DNA from 2 places in the Saccharopolyspora sp. NPDC002578 genome. Region 2 is predicted to be linked to the other one. Evidence: riboswitches for the same ligand, from Rfam matches in the RefSeq annotation. Region 2 holds a riboswitch; the other holds the start of a gene.
The links. Region 2 has a riboswitch for cobalamin ahead of metE (5-methyltetrahydropteroyltriglutamate--homocysteine S-methyltransferase). Riboswitches for the same ligand answer to the same signal wherever they lie in the genome.

Region 1 (7,785 bases), on a different contig from region 2:
GAGCCGCCAGTGTTAGCGCTAACACATCGGCGGTCAAGGTCCTCCGGGGCGAATTGCTCCGACCGCCGCGACGGCACTGCGGTGGACGGCGGCGCCGCCCACTCCATCGGGGGCAACCGCGCGCACCTCGGCCCTGGTGCGCGGCCCCGCTCTTCGGGCCGGAGCCGAAGGCCCCACCCCGGACGTGCCGGGCCGGCGCCCGCGATTTCGCGAGGAATCAACGGTCTCCGGCGTGTCCGACATCCCCTGTGGACAACCGTTCCGGCAGATCAGCGGGGGCACGATGGGCTCGGAGCGGGGGTTTCGCCTCGTTCGGGTGGTTCAACTTCTCGCGAAATTGCGGGAATCGTCCACAACGTGACGGCTGGGGCCGGGGTCAGCTGGGGCCGCGGCCGGTCACCAGGTGGTGGTCGACGGTGAGGTTGATGCCGGTGCAGAGGGCGACCAGCAGGCCCGCCGGGACGAGGACCGCGCACGGCTGCAGGAACAGCGCCTCCTGGTTGCGCTCCACCAGCACCGCCCAGTCGGCGGTGGCGGGATCGAGGCCCAGGCCGAGGAAGTTCGCCGAGGCGACGAGGTACAGCACCAGGCTCAACCTGCCGCCCGCGTCCACGGCGACGGGCGCGAGCACCCCGCGGCCGATGTAGCCGAAGTGGATGCGCCACCACGATTCCCCTTGCAGCGCCATCGCTTCCACTGCGCCGCGCCGGCCCGCGTCGAGCGCCGCACCGCGCACGATCCGCACCACGGCGGGCAGTTGCAGCAGCGCCACCGCGACGACGAGCGCGCCCGCCGTCCGGGTACCGGTGGCGGCCAGCACCATCAGCACCAGCAGTCCGGGCAGTGCCAGCACCAGGTCCAGGCCGCGGGTGAGCCACCGGTCGAGCCACCGGTACGGCTGGCCCACCGCGGCCAGCGCCAGCGGCACCCCCGCCAGGTAGGACAGCGCGAGCGCTCCCCCGGCCAGCGCCAGCACCGATCCGCCGCCGTGCAGCGCCAGGGCGAGCACGTCCCGGCCGAGCACGTCGGTGCCGAGCGGGTGCGCGCCGCCGGGCGGCAGCAGCGGGACGCTCGCCGCGTTCACCGGCCCGGTCAGCAGCGGTCCGGCCAGCGCCGCCATGAGCGGCACGCCGAGCAGCACCCAGCCGAGGACGCGGCTCATCGCGCGCCCGCCCGGAACCGGCGCGCCGCCAGGTCGACGACCGCGTTGACGCCGATCGTGACCGCGGCGAACAGCAGCGCGTAGCCCTGCACCGCGGGCAGGTCCCGGGCGCGCACCGCCTCGACGAACCCGGACCCGAGCCCGTCGAGGGCGAACAGCGCCTCCACCACGACCACGCCGCCGAGCAGCCCGTCCACGGTGCGCCCGAGTTGTTGCAGCACCGGGCCGATCGCGTTCGGCAGCACGTGGCGCAGCACCACCGCGCGCGCACCGAGCCCGGCGCGTCGCGCGTGCGTCGCGAACTCCGCGGAGTTCGCGACCACCACGCCGGCGCGGACCTGCCTGGCCAGCGCGGACAGCTGCTTGGCCACCAGGACCGCCACCGGCAGCACCAGCACCGCGGGTTCGGCCGCCAACGACCAGCCGGACAACCCGGCGGCCGTCGCGGGCAACCAGCCCGCCTGCACCGAGAACACGCCCACCAGCAGCAGCGCCAGCGCGAACTCGGGCACCGAGTTCAGCAGCACCACCGCGAAGTTCACCGAGCGGTCGAACCGGGATCCGGCGCGCAGTCCGCTGCGCGCGCCCAGCCACAGCGCCAGCGGCAGCACGATCAGCAGGGTCAGCACCGCCAGCAGCACCGTCGTCGCGGCGTTGCCCGCGATCTCGTCGACAACCGGGCGCCCGGTGCGCAGCGAGGTGCCGAGGTCGCCGTGCAGGATTCCCGCCGCCCAGTCCAGGAATCGGGTGCCCAGCGGCTCGTCCAGGCCGAGGCGCCGCCGCAGCGCGTCGACCTGCCCGGTGTCGGCGTGCTCGCCGAGGACGACTTCGGCGGTGTCGCCGGGCAGCAGCGCGGTGAGCGCGAACACGCCGACGGCGACCAGCGCGATCTGCGCCACCGCGACGCCGATCCGGGACAGCACCGCGCCGAGCACCCGAGCACCGGGGGCCGCCCCGCGCAGCCGCGGAGCGAGCGCGATCACCCCACGCTCACCCGGTCGAACCGGGCCCAGTCCAGGGAGTTCGGTGGTGCTCCGCGCACGCCGGACACCTGGTCGGAGGTGGCGACGTTCCAGCCGCTGAAGCCCCACACCACCATGCCGCTGTGCTCCCGCGACAACCGCTGCGCCCGCGCCAGCAGGGCCGCCCGCCGATGTTCGTCGGCTGTGGACAGAGCTTCGGCGTGCAGCGCGTCGAATTCGGCGGAGCGGTAGCCGGTGTAGTTGTTGCCGCCCGCGTCGGAGGTCATGCGCTGGCCGAGGAACGTCGGCACCGGCAACGCGGCGGTCCTGCTCAGGGAGGCCACGCCGTGCTCCTTGATGTCGGAGAAGTACGTTTCCGACGGCCCGACCCGCGGCGTCACGCGCATCCCGATGTCGCCCAGCTGCTGGGAGATGAGGCTCGCCGCCGACTCGAAGTACGGGTCGACGGAGCTGGTCTGCAACTCCCAGCCGAGCCCGTCGGCGCGGGCCTCCCGCAGCAGCGACCGGGCGAGCTCCGGGTCGCGGACGGGTTCGGGCAGGCCCGCCGGGTAGAACCGCAGACCGGCGCCGAACAGGTCGTTGCCGATCCGTCCCTGGCCGCTGAGCGCGATGTCGAGCAGCGCTCGGCGGTCCAGCCCCGCCCGCACCGCGCGCACCAGCCTGGGGTCGGAGAACGGGGGCCGGTCGACCTTGAGCAGCAGCGACTGCATGGTGCCGAACGGCGCGGAGTGCACGCGCGCCCGGCCGCCCTGCTCCAGCAGTCGCACCGAGTTCGCGCTGACGTCGTGGGCGTAGTCGACCTGACCGGACAGCAGCGCGTTGACCCGCGCGCTCTCCTCCTCCATCGGCACGAACTCCAGCTCGGCCGGGGTGGCCGGGCCGGACCAGTGGTCGTCGAACCGCGCGAACACGGCGGGTTTGCCGGGTTCGAAGGACACGAAGCGGAACGGTCCGGAGCCGACGGGGGCGGTGAAGTCGGTCGTTCCGGCGGGCACGATCTCGGTGGCGGGGGCGCCCCACGCGGCGGGGAACTCGAAGTTCGGCGCGCCGAGCACCAGTTCCAGTTCGGTGGCCGAGATCGCCGTGCTGGCCGCGAAGTCCACGTCTCCGAAGTGCGCGCTCGCCTGCGCCGCGGTGGAGTCGTCGGCGATGCGCCGGTACGTGTAGAGCACGTCTTCGGCGGTCACCGGGCGTCCGTCGTGGAACTTCGCCGGGCGCAGCCGGATCCGCCAGCGGGTGCCGGTCGGATCAGGCTGCCACCACTCGGCGAGGCGGGGCACCACGCTCATGTCGTCGGCGTAGCCGACGAGCGTGTCGAACAGCGCTTTCGCCCTCGCCTGGTCGACGAACAGCGAGCCGGTGTGCGGGTCCAGGGATTCGGTCGCCCCGCCCGCGGGGAACGCCACCCGCAGCCGCCCCGGGCTCGACCCGGAACCGCCGGAACAGGACACCAGGGGCACCGCGGCGAACGCTCCCGCGACACCCGCGAGCAGCCGCCTGCGGCCGAGCACGCCGCTCACGCGGCGCGGCAGGACTCGGGGGACCGACCGGAATCCGGCGCGTACAACGAGTTCGGGTGCACTTCGTACCTCCTCGGGGCTCCGCGACCCCGTGCGAATCGGTACGACGGTGCCAGTCTCCTGGCTCATGGATCAGCGCCGCGCCCCGCCTTCCCACCGGTTTCCCGGCAGTGGCCCCAGTGGACGCGGCTCCCCATTCACAGTGGCGGGACCGCGCCGGATTCCTCACCGGCTTCCTGCACACCGTCGCAGTGGAACGTCGCGACAACCTTTCAGCCTGCGTTGATCGTTGTCAAGAAACATGTGAACCACCCGATGCGGGCGGACCCGCGGTCATCGCCCGACCCCGCTGCGCCGCCGGTGATCAGTACTCGTCGTGGTAGCGGACCTTGTCGCTGCCCGCCGGAGCGCCGACGGCACTCGCCCGGCCCTTCGGTTCCTCCCACTCCTCCTGCCTGCCCAGCGCGGTGAGGTCGAGCAGGCTCGTGGTGCTGCCGAGGCCGTCGAGGCCGCGCGCGTACGTGGAGTAGGTGTGGAACACGGCGTCCCCGTCACGCAGGAACACGCTCAGGCCGGGCAGCTCGAACGGCTCGGAGCCTTCGACGTAGTAGCCGACCCCGGCCCGCTCCAGCTCCGCCCTGGTGCGGTAGTTGTACTCGATCGGCGACACCGATTCGTCGTGGGTGACGTGGAAGTCGTGGTTGAACCGGCCGCCGCCGGAGGAGTACCACGGGAACGTCCAGCCCATCCGCTCCTTGAACGGTTCGATCTTGTCCAGCGGCGCCCGCGAGACCACGACCAGCGAGGTGTCCCGCGCGCGCAGGTGCGTGAGGTCGCCGAACTGGTCGACGAACCCCGAGCAGCTCGGGCAGCCCGCGTCCCAGCTCGGGTCGAACATGAAGTGGTAGATCAGCAGCTGGCGGCGCCCGCCGAACAGGTCGAGCAAGGTGGCCGTCCCGTCCGGGCCGTCGAACCGGTAGTCCTCGTCGATGCGGACCATCGGCAACCGCCGCCGGTCCGCGTTGAGCGCGTCCCGCGCCTTCGTCGCCGCCTTCTCCCTCGCCAGCAGTTCCTTGCGCGCGGCGAGCCATTCCTCCCGCGACACGACCTCGGGCAAGCTCATCGTCGTCCTCCTCGAATCGTCCGTTCCACGAGTTCGACCGCTCGGTGCGCGGGAACTCATCGCGCAGCCCGCCGGTTCCACCGAACGGACGACCCGGGTGCTCGCGGGGCTCGTTGTCGGGGGTCTGGTGCAGAGTGTCGCCATCACAAGATCGACGCTTGACGAGGACCACCGATGACAGCACCGACGTTCCCCGCGGACACCCTGGATTCCGAAGGCGGCCCCGCATGGATCTCCGATCTCGGCGCGGAGGACCCGCACCAGCTCGTGCACCTGGTGCGCGACCTGCAGCCGCTCGAAGCGCTGGAGGTGCTGGGGGCGAAGCTCCGGCACGTGCGGCCGTGCACCTTGCCGCCGGAGCGCTCCGACGAGCACACCTCGCTGCCGCGCACCGCGCTCGGCGACGTCGAGTGCAGCGCGGTGCTGCTGGCCGGACGGATCGGCGGCTGGACCTTCGTCCTCGACGACGCGGGCATGACCTCCGAGGTCTCGGGCGTCGACGGCGCCTTGGTGGATCCCGCCGTGGCGCTGTCCCGGACCGGCGGGTCGGCGTTGACCCTGGCGAACAACTTCAGCGGGCCGAGCTGCGGCCTCGTGTTCGCCGAGCACGGCGAAGAGGTGCTGTGGACGAACTCCGACGACCTCGACGGGATCGCGCCCGAGCTGGAGGGCAGGCTCAAGGACGCCGTCGAGGCCGCCGGGATCGTCGAGCAGGACTACCTCGATCCGGGTGAGCGCGACCCGGAGGCGGTCATCCGCATGGGCTGCGCGCTCGCGGGGATCACCTCCTGGACGTCGGCGGACGTCCGCGGCGCCGACCTGGTGATGCTGCCGTTCGGCTGAGCTCGCCCGTCGGCCCGCCCTTCCCCACTCCGAGGAGATGTCTTGCCCACACCTGGTTTTCCACCTGGAACCCTGGACGCCGATGATCGCCCGATCTGGCTGTCCGAACTGGACGTGATCGGCCACTCCACCGCGCACCTGGTGCGCGACGTCGCACCGCGCGCGGCGCTGGAGCTGCTCGGCCTCGACGCCGGTTCCGCCGTGCCGTGCACGTTGCCCGCGCAGTCCACCGACGAGCACACCTCGTTGCCGCGCGCGGCCCTCGGCGACCCCGACTGCGTCGCGGTGCTGCTGGCGGGCCGGGTCCACGGCTGGACGCTGGTGTTCGACGACGCCGGCGCGACCAGCGAGGTCGGCGACCTGGAGCGCGCCCGCGCGGTGGACGCGGCGGCCGGCGGCGACTGGTCCGGTCTCGAGGCGATGGCGGGCAGGCCGAGACCGGCCGTGCAGGAGCCGAGCGCGGTCCTGTCCGCCGCCGGCGGACCCGCGGTGACGATCCGGACGAACTTCACCGGCCCTCCGGTAGCCATCGGGTACGCGATCGACGGCGAGCTCGTCTTCAGCACGGACTCCGACGACCTGGACCTCCGCGATCCGCAGCCCCGAGCCGACGTCCGGGCGGCCATCGCGGCGGCGGGCATCTCCGACGAGGACGACCTGGCCCCCGGCGAACCGGACACCTTCGCCCTGGCCCGCATCGGCTGCGCCCTGGCAGGCGTGACCTGGACGCTCCCCGACCTCCGAGCCACCGACCTCATCGCCCTCACCTTCAACTGAACAGAACCAAAGCCGCTGACCACTTCTCTTTGATCTTGCATTCTCCAAGTGAGCGCCTTCGTGGTCGTTGTCTTGTCAGCGGCGAAGCCGCTGAGCAGTGACCACCAGAGCAACCGGCACCGCCGCGGGTTCTCAGGTGCTTCCTCGCGAGGACAGCTTTTTCCCTCGTGGCGGAGCCACTTGGGAAAAAGATCCCGCAGCGAGGAAGCACCTGAGGTTCCGCCACCCGCCCCCTACGCAGACGATCAACGGCGGGTCTTCCGCGTGGGAAGTGCCGTGGTGGGGTCGGTGGGCCAGGGGTGCTTCGGGTACCTGCCGCGCAGGTCGGCGCGGACCTGCGGGTAGCCGGTGGCCCAGAAGGACTCCAGGTCGGAGGTGACCGCCGCCGGGCGTCCGGCGGGTGAGAGCAGGTGCAGCACCAGGGGGATTCGGCCGCCGGCGAGCATCGGGACCTGGCGCCAGCCGAAGACCTCCTGCACCTTCACCGGCAGCACCGGCCGATCACCCGAGTAGTCGATCTTGATCCGGGACCCGGAAGGCACCTCGACGCTCTCCGGCGCGAGCTCGTCGAACCGGGCCGCCTGCGACCACGGGATCAGCCTCCGCAGCCCGCCCGCAGCGGAGATCCGCGTGAGGTCGGCCCGCTTCCGGGCGCGGGACAGCTCCGGCTCCAGCCAGGAGTCCACATCGGACAGCAGCGAGTCGTCGTCGACGGCGGGCCACGGTTCGCCGAGCACGGAGTGCAGGAATCCGATGCGGTCGCGCAGCCGGACGGCGTCCTGGCTCCAGCGCACCAGCTCCAGTCCGTCGACGCGGAGCCCGTCGAGCAGCGCAGCCCGCACCAGCGCCGGGTCGGGTTCGCGCAGCGGCCTGCTGTCCACGGTGATCGCGCCGATCCGCTCTTCGCGCACCGCCCGCACGTCGCCGCCGGACCACCGGACCTCGTCGCGCGCGCTGAGCAGCGGAGCCGCCACTCGTCGAGCCAAGCCCTCGTCGGCGGGGGCGGCGAGCCGCACCGTGCCGTGCGCGGCGCCGGGGCTGCGGTCGGCGACCGCCACCGCGAGCCACTCGGCGTGCCGCAGCGGCGATCCGGTGGGCACTTCGACGGCCGTGCCCGACGCCATCAGGTAGATCGGGGAGTCCGCAGCCCGGCGGCGGGCGACGCGCTCCGGGAAGGCGAGCGCCACGATCTCGGCCGCGTCCGCCCTGCCCTGCCGCGTCGGCTTCTCCGCGCGCCCGGCCAGCCTGCGCGATTCCCGCCGCCACCGGTCGGTGCCGGGCCCGCCGCGGCGCAGCCGCGCCAACGCGGAGTCCACATCGGACTCGGAGGTCACCGTGTCGTCGTCGAGCAGTGCCACGACCTCGCTCGCCGCCCGT
Region 2 (7,785 bases):
GCGGCACCGGCACGGCTGCGTCATCGGGGCCCGCGAGTCCGGCGGCCGAACTCAGCGCCGCCCGTGCCGCGCCGTCAGCGGCGCCCGGTGGCACGACCAGCAGGCTCGCCCGCCGACGGTCCGCACCGATCACCGCGACGGTGCGCGGGTCCATGGCCCGGAAACCGTCGAACCGCACCAGCCGACCTCCGATGATCATTTTTCGGTCGACCGCGCCCCACGTAGCGAGGGGGTAGGACACGCGGCTGACCGGCCCGACCTCGTCGCCGAGCGCGGACACCAGTTCGGTGAACTCGCGGACCGGCTCCGCGGTGCGCGGCCACCAGCCGCCGTCGAAACGGTCGCGGGCGACGCCCGCGGCCTTCATCTGCAAGCGCGGCGCGGAAGTAGTTCGGTGTTGTGCGGATGTTGAGTCAAGCAGAACCGAGGTCATCTCGGCGCCCCCGTCCCAAGCCCGATCGGGCCGGACAATCGTGGTGCGCCCGAAGCGGCACCCGCGAGACCGCGGATAGTCGAACGCCTCCGGTACCCTGATCCTACGCTTCTTCGGCGGCTCGCGGGTGATCCCGCTCCACCCACTACGCGCCACTACGTCGCGCAACCGGGGTAGGGTCCAGAGGTGATCTTGGTCGAGATTCTCCCCATCCCCGGTGACCGGTGAAAAGGCGCCCCCGGCAGGACTCGAACCTGCGACCTAAGGATTAGAAGTCCTTTGCTCTGTCCAGCTGAGCTACGAGGGCCCGCGCATCGCTCACGTGAGCTGCAGGAAGCAGGGTAACCGGCCTCTCCGTCGACAGTGGTACCGACGCCATCGGCGTTGCAGAGCCGGTATCGAACGGCAAGCTGATCGACAACTCAGCCCTGGAACAGACCCCGCGACGGGCGCTCGAAGCCCTTGAACGGTCACAAAGGAGTCACGGCCGCGCGATCGGCGGAGATGCGCCGGGGCCGCCGCGCCGCAATCCGGCACGACGGCCCCGGCGTCCGGTCACGCGCAGGTGCCGGGCTCCACGACCAGCACCGGGTCGTCCTGGCCGACCCCGGCGAACGGGTATTCGTCGACCGGGGTGGCCACGCCGTCTCGCACGTCGTAGGCGACGCGCTTGCCGTCGTAGGCGGGCTCGGCCGTCTGGCTCTCGTTCGACGCCGCGAGGGTGATCAGCACGCGGCCGTCCGACCCGGCCGGGGCGCACTCGTAGCCGAGCCGCGCGGCGACGCCGCCACCTTCGTTGATCTTGAGCGGCCGACCGTCCTGAGTGGTCATCTCGCGCGGGGCGCCGTCGGCGCCGAGATCCCAGACGCCGAACCACTCGGTGTTCGCCCCGACGGACTCGCTCACCAGCAGTTCCTGCTTGCCGTCGTGGTTGACGTCGAGCACCCGCATGGGCCGCGTACCGGCGTAGGCGTCACCGGTCAGCGTCGCCTCGGTGACGCGTCCGTCCACTGTGAACTTGAGGACCTGCCGCGAGCCGTCACCGACGGCGGCCAGCGTCGCGGTGTCCGGCGTCCCATCACCGTTCAAGTCCACTGTGGACGTATCGGTCGAATCCGCGGTGGCGACGCCGAACGGGGCCAGGGCCATCGCCGCGGCCAACGCGCCGATGCTCACGGTTGCTCGAATTCCGTTGATCCCCACAGTTTTCTCCCTCTCGAATCCACCTGCTCGGCAGGACGGGAACCGCTCCCCCCACCTGTCCTGAAGACGCTCCCGAGCGCCGCGGGTTGCCCGCCGGGCCGGGAAATCCTCGCGTGCGCGGCCACGTGCACGCCGGGTGACCGGGACGTCAAGGCCTTGTCTTCCCGCCAGAAGCAAGTAGCCTCCGAAGTGCTGGTGGTTCGCACAGCTCTGCGAAAGCGGCGCTGCGCGAGGCAAGAGGGAACCCGGTGCGAATCCGGGACTGCCCCGCAGCGGTGAGTGGGAACGAACGCCGTCACCGGTCTGAGAAGACCGGTCACAGCACTGGGCGCGAGCTCGGGAAGCGACGGCCAGTAGGAACCCCGGTCCTCCGGGAACGCCCACGAGTCCGAAGACCTGCCGCCGGTGCGCGCGTCCACGCGACGCGCGCTGTTGCGAGGTCTCGCGGGAGGACCTGGTCGACGAGTCGCCGTCCGCGGCGACGGGTGCCGATCACGCCTGCCCGAACCTCGCAGAACTGTCGTCCAGCTCGCGAGGAGAGAGCGTTGACCAGCACCATCGGATCCACCGTGCTCGGGTATCCCAGGATCGGACCGAACCGGGAACTGAAACGGGCACTGGAGAACTACTGGAAGTCCCGCATCGGTGAGCCGGAGCTGCGCGAAGTCGCCCGCACGCTGCGCACCGACGCGTGGCGCTCGCTGCGCGATGCCGGTCTGGACTCCGTGCCGGGGAACACTTCCTCCTACTACGACCAGGTTCTCGACGCCGCCGTCACCTTCGGCGCGGTACCGCCCCGCTTCGCGGAGCTGGGGCTGAGCCCGCTCGACACCTACTTCGCGATGGCGCGCGGCGTGGAATCCGCGCCACCGCTGGAGATGACTAAGTGGTTCGACACGAACTACCACTACATCGTGCCGGAGATCGGCCCGGAGACCGCGTTCCGGCTGTCCGACCAGACCGTGGTGGACCAGTACCACGAAGCCGCTGAGCTGGGCGTCAAGACCCGCCCGGTCGTGGTCGGCCCGCTGACGTTCCTGCTGCTGTCGAAGCCGCGGGACGGCGCGCCCGCGTCGTTCCGGCCGCTGGACAAGGTCGACGAGCTCGTCTCGGCCTACGCGGAACTGCTGGGCGAGCTGCACCGCGCGGGCGTGGAGTGGGTCCAGCTGGACGAACCGGCGTTCGCCGCGGACCGCTCGCAGGCCGACCTGGACGCGCTGCGCACCGCCTACCGCAGGCTCGGCGAGCTCGCGCAGCGCCCGAAGATCCTGGTCGCCTCCTACTTCGGCGACCTCGGCGATGCGCTGGGCGTGCTGGCGTCCTCGCCGGTCGAAGCGCTCGGCGTGGACCTCGTCGCAGGTCAACGCACCGTCGACGAACTGCCGTCGGTCTCCGGGCTCCGGGACAAGACGCTGGTCGCGGGCCTGGTCGACGGCCGCAACATCTGGCGCACCGACCTGGACGGGGCGCTGGCGAAAGCGGCGACGCTGCTGGGCCTCGCGGGCGAGGTGGCCGTGAGCACCTCGTGCTCGCTGCTGCACGTGCCCTACGACGTCGAAGCCGAGACCGACATCGACCCGCAGGTGAAGTCGTGGCTGGCGTTCGCGGCGCAGAAGGTCGACGAGGTCGTCGTCCTCGACCGCGCGCTGCACCAGGGCCGCGACTCGGTGTCCGAGCAGCTGGAGGACGGCCGCCGGCGCATCGCGGACCGGGCGAACGCCGAACGGGTGCGCAACGACCGGGTGCAGGCCCGGCTCACCGCGCTCAAACCCGAGCACGCCCAGCGCGGGGACTACGCGAAACGGCTCGCCGCGCAGCGGAAATCGCTGCGCCTGCCGCCGCTGCCGACGACGACGATCGGCTCCTTCCCGCAGACCACCGACGTGCGCAAGGCTCGCGCCGCACTGCGCTCCGGCAGCATCGACCAGGCCACCTACAAGCAGCGGATGCGGGACGAGATCGAACGCGTCATCCGGCTGCAGGAAGACCTGGGCCTCGACGTGCTGGTGCACGGCGAGCCGGAGCGCAACGACATGGTGCAGTACTTCTCCGAGCACCTGGACGGATTCGTGAGCACCCACAACGGCTGGGTGCAGTCCTACGGGTCGCGCTGCGTGCGCCCGCCGATCCTGTTCGGCGACGTGTCCCGGCCCGAGCCGATCACGGTGGACTGGGCGAAGTACGCGCAGCGGCTCACCGAGAAACCGGTGAAGGGCATGCTGACCGGACCGGTCACCATCCTCGCCTGGTCGTTCGTGCGCGACGACCAGCCGTTGGGCGACACCGCGCGGCAGGTCGCGCTCGCCATCCGGGACGAGGTCAAGGACTTGGAGAACGCGGGCATCCGGGTGATCCAGGTCGACGAGCCCGCGCTGCGCGAACTGCTGCCGCTGCGTTCCGCCGCGCACCAGGACTACCTGGACTGGGCGGTGGAATCGTTCCGCCTCGCCACCTCCGGCATCGCCGAGAGCACCCAGATCCACACCCACCTGTGCTACTCGGAGTTCGGCGACGTGATCAACGCGATCGTGGCGCTGGACGCGGACGTGACGAGCATCGAGGCGGCCCGCTCGCGCATGGAGGTGCTCGACGACCTCAACGCGGTCGGGTTCGCCCGCGGGGTCGGGCCGGGCGTGTACGACATCCACTCGCCGCGCGTCCCGGAAGCCGGGGAGGTCACCGACCTGCTGAAGGCGGCGCTGGCGGCGGTGCCCGCGGAACGCCTGTGGGTCAACCCGGACTGCGGTCTCAAGACCCGCGGCTACGCGGAGGTGGAGACCGCGCTCAAGAACGTGATCAGCGCGACGGAGGCCGTGCGCCCGGCCTCCGGCTGATCCGAAGCCGGGGGCGGTAGTCGTTCCCACCGCTCCCGCCCCCGGCACCCCTCGTGCGGCCCCGTCCGGTCAACCGGACGGGGCCGTTCCCTTCTCGCGCCGCTCGGATCCGGGTGGCTCACCCTGTTCGCGGGCGGGGCGGAATCTCCAGCCATCGCAGCGCTTCGTCGGTCGCGGCCACGGCGTCGCCGCGCGCCCCGCCCTCGCTCCAGGCGACGAGCGCCGCGAACGTCGCCGCCTGGTAGCCGCTCGCGACGGCCGTCGCGGCCGCCCGGGTGATCTCGGGGACGCGCCCGGCGATGTACCCGGCGAGTTCCTCGATCCACGGCCGGTAGGCGGCTCCGGCGGAACCGGCGATCTCCTCCTGCGCGTAGACGACGCGCACCCAATCGACACCGGCGGACGCCAGCATCGGGTCGTGCGAGACCGAGGCCAGGACGCTCCGCCGGACCGCGTCGCCGACGGGGAGGTCGTCCGGCGTGGCGCGCAACGCCTCGCGGAGCCGCTTCGTGGCGGCGGGCACGCCGACCCACGCGATCTCGGACTTGCGGGAGAAGTGCCGGACGAGCGTGCGCACGCTGACCCCGGTCGCCTCCGCGATGTCGCTCCAGCCGACCGCGTCGTAACCGTGCTCGGTCCAGAGCCGGAACGTGGCCGTGGCGACCGCACCGCGATCGAGCACCGTCGGGCGACCGCGGCGGGGAGCGGGACCGCCCGCATCGGTGGTGGACATCGCCCGGAGGATAACCGAACCATTGTTTTTGTCTCAGTGAGCCAATAAGGTGTCGGGAGTCCTCGCAGTCTGTTGATCGGTGTCTCGTCAGTGGCGCAGCCACTGAGCAGTGACCGGCTTGAGCAACACGACCACCGGCGGGTCCTCAGCGGCTTCCTCGCGAAGACAGCGATTTCGCCGTGTAGGGCTGCCACACGAGAAATCGCGGCCACACCAGGAAAACGGGCAGCGCGGAAGCCGCTGAGCGACCAGCTACGCAGGTCATGCGGAAAGGGGCCCGCAGTGTCGTCGCACCGGCAGGGAGGTGGGTCATGGGCGTGCACGCCGTGACCGGATCCGCGTCCGGCATGGGAAAGGCCGCGGCCGACAAGCTTCGCGCCGCGGGCCACACCGTCATCGGGGTCGACGTCGAAGAAGCCGACGTCCCCGCCGACCTCTCGACACCGGAAGGCCGGCGCGCGGCGGCGGCAGGTGTGCTGCGCGCGGCGGGCGGGCGCCTCGACGGTGCCGTCCTCGCCGCAGGACTGGGGCCGGCTCCCGGCAGCGGACCGGCGGTCGCCCAGGTCAACTACTTCGGCGTCGTCGAGCTGCTCGAAGCCTGGCGGCCCGCTCTCGCCGCGGCGGAGAAGGCCAAGGTGGTCGTGTTCTCCAGCAACGCCACGACGACCACCCCGCTGGTCCCGCGCCGCACGATCACCGCCTTCCTCGACGGCGACCCGGAGAAGGCGATCCGCAGCGTCAGGCACTTCGGCCGAGCCGCCCCGCTGATGATCTACGCCGCGTCGAAGCTCGCGGTGAGCCACTGGGTGCGCCGCCGCGCGGTGCTGCCCGAGTGGGCGGGCGCGGGCATCCGGCTCAACGCCCTCGCCCCCGGCGCGATCAGGACCCCGATGGTCGAACGGCTGCTGTCGAGCCCGGCCGAGTCCCGGGCCGTCGAGTCGTTCCCCGTTCCCATCGGCGGCTACGGCGACGCCGAGCAGCTGGGCGACTGGGTGGTCTTCATGCTCTCCGACGCCGCGGACTTCCTCGTCGGCAGCGTCGTGTTCGTCGACGGCGGATCGGACGCCTACTTCCGACCCGACGCCTGGCCGCGCCCCGGACGCCTGCGCGAACTCCTCGGCTACGTCCGGAAGCTGAGGTCCCCCGACGTGCGAAAGCCCCGCGCCGCACCGTGATCCGGTGCCGTCGGCGCCCGTGCGCGGGGAGCTCCCGGCGACCGGAACCCCATCGGCTCAAGGAGGAGACGATGCCCCAGCACTCCGCGGCGCACCGCGCGCCGCACGTGTTCGCACCCGCCGCGCTCGGGCCGTTGACGCTGCGCAACCGCACCATCAAAGCCGCGACGTACGAGAAGCGGGCGCGCGGCGGCCTGGCCACCGACGCGCTCATCGACTTCCACGTCGCCCACGCCGCGGGCGGAGTCGGGATGACGACCGTGGCCTACTGCGCGGTCTCACCGGAGGGGCGCACCGACGGCCACCAGATCCACTGGCGCCCCGAAGCGCTGCCGGGGCTGCGGCGGCTCACCGACGCCGTGCACGCCGAGGGCGCCGCCGCGTCCGCGCAGATCGGCCATGCGGGCCCGGTGGGCAACCCCTGGAGCACCGGCGGCCCCGCGCTGTCGCCCGGCCGGACGCTCCACCCGCTGACCATGCGCACCACACCGGCGAGCCGCCTCGACCTCGCGCGGATCGTCCGCGCGCACGGATCGGCGGCCCGGATGGCGATCGAGGCGGGGTTCGACGCCGTCGAAGTGCACCTCGGGCACAACTACCTCGCGAGCTCCTTCCTGAGCCCCAAGCTCAACCACCGCAAGGACGACTACGGCGGCCCGTTGCGGAACCGAGCGCGCCTCGCGCTCGAGATCACCCGGGCCGTGCGGGACGCGGTCGGCGACCGCATCGCGATCCTCGCGAAGCTGAACATGGACGACGGCGTGCCCGGCGGCTTCTGGCTGGACGAGGCGGCCGTGGTGGCGCAGTGGCTCGAGCAGGAGGGCACGGTGGACGCCCTGGAGATGACGGTCGGCAGCTCCCTGCTCAACCCCATGTACCTGTTCCGAGGTGACGCCCCGGTGCACGACTTCGCCGCGCAGCTGCCGGGGCCGATCAAGAGCGCCGTCAAGCTCGCCGGCCCGCGCCTGCTGCGCGGTTACCCGTACGAGGACGGCTACCTGCTCGAAGACGCCCGCCAGATCCGCGCCGCGGTGGACCTCCCGCTGATCCTCCTCGGCGGCGTCACCGGCCGCGAGGTCATGGACCGGGCGATGGGCGACGGTTTCCAGTTCGTCGCCATGGCTCGGGCGTTGCTGCGCGAGCCGGACCTGATCAACCAGCTGCAGCAGCGGCCGCGCACCCGTTCGCTGTGCAACCACAACAACAAGTGCATGACCACCATCTTCGGGCGCCGCACCCGGTGCGTGCTGGCGCCTGCGCAGGCCCTGCCGGATGGCTCCGATGGGGACGCGGTGTGAACAGATGCCCGGCACGGCAGGTGGCGGCGGGGTCACTTTTGCACTACGTCTGCGCCAGGAGACGGGTTCGTCCCGTTCGCCGAGGGCGGGAGGACACCGTGGCGAGGAG

Region 1: it holds a riboswitch for cobalamin, as region 2 does, so the genes downstream of both, ACWD38_RS23135 (ABC transporter substrate-binding protein) here and metE (5-methyltetrahydropteroyltriglutamate--homocysteine S-methyltransferase) in region 2, are expected to answer to the same signal.

Annotation. Positions count from the first base shown of each region.
Region 1 is NZ_JBSFWJ010000059.1:6,512-14,296, reverse strand. Features, by position in the region: gene ACWD38_RS23145 (ABC transporter permease) at 377-1,162, opposite strand; gene ACWD38_RS23140 (ABC transporter permease) at 1,159-2,145, opposite strand; gene ACWD38_RS23135 (ABC transporter substrate-binding protein) at 2,142-3,665, opposite strand; cobalamin riboswitch at 3,759-3,950, opposite strand; gene ACWD38_RS23130 (DUF899 domain-containing protein) at 4,030-4,788, opposite strand; gene ACWD38_RS23125 (hypothetical protein) at 4,963-5,631, shown strand; gene ACWD38_RS23120 (hypothetical protein) at 5,674-6,408, shown strand; gene hrpB (ATP-dependent helicase HrpB) at 6,654-7,785, opposite strand, start outside.
Region 2 is NZ_JBSFWJ010000006.1:15,686-23,470, forward strand. Features, by position in the region: gene ACWD38_RS04945 (DUF5994 family protein) at 1-367, opposite strand, end outside; tRNA gene ACWD38_RS04950 (tRNA-Arg) at 667-740, opposite strand; gene ACWD38_RS04955 (FG-GAP repeat domain-containing protein) at 989-1,609, opposite strand; cobalamin riboswitch at 1,816-2,054, shown strand; gene metE (5-methyltetrahydropteroyltriglutamate--homocysteine S-methyltransferase) at 2,182-4,470, shown strand; gene ACWD38_RS04965 (TetR/AcrR family transcriptional regulator) at 4,589-5,203, opposite strand; gene ACWD38_RS04970 (SDR family oxidoreductase) at 5,515-6,378, shown strand; gene ACWD38_RS04975 (NADH:flavin oxidoreductase) at 6,450-7,676, shown strand.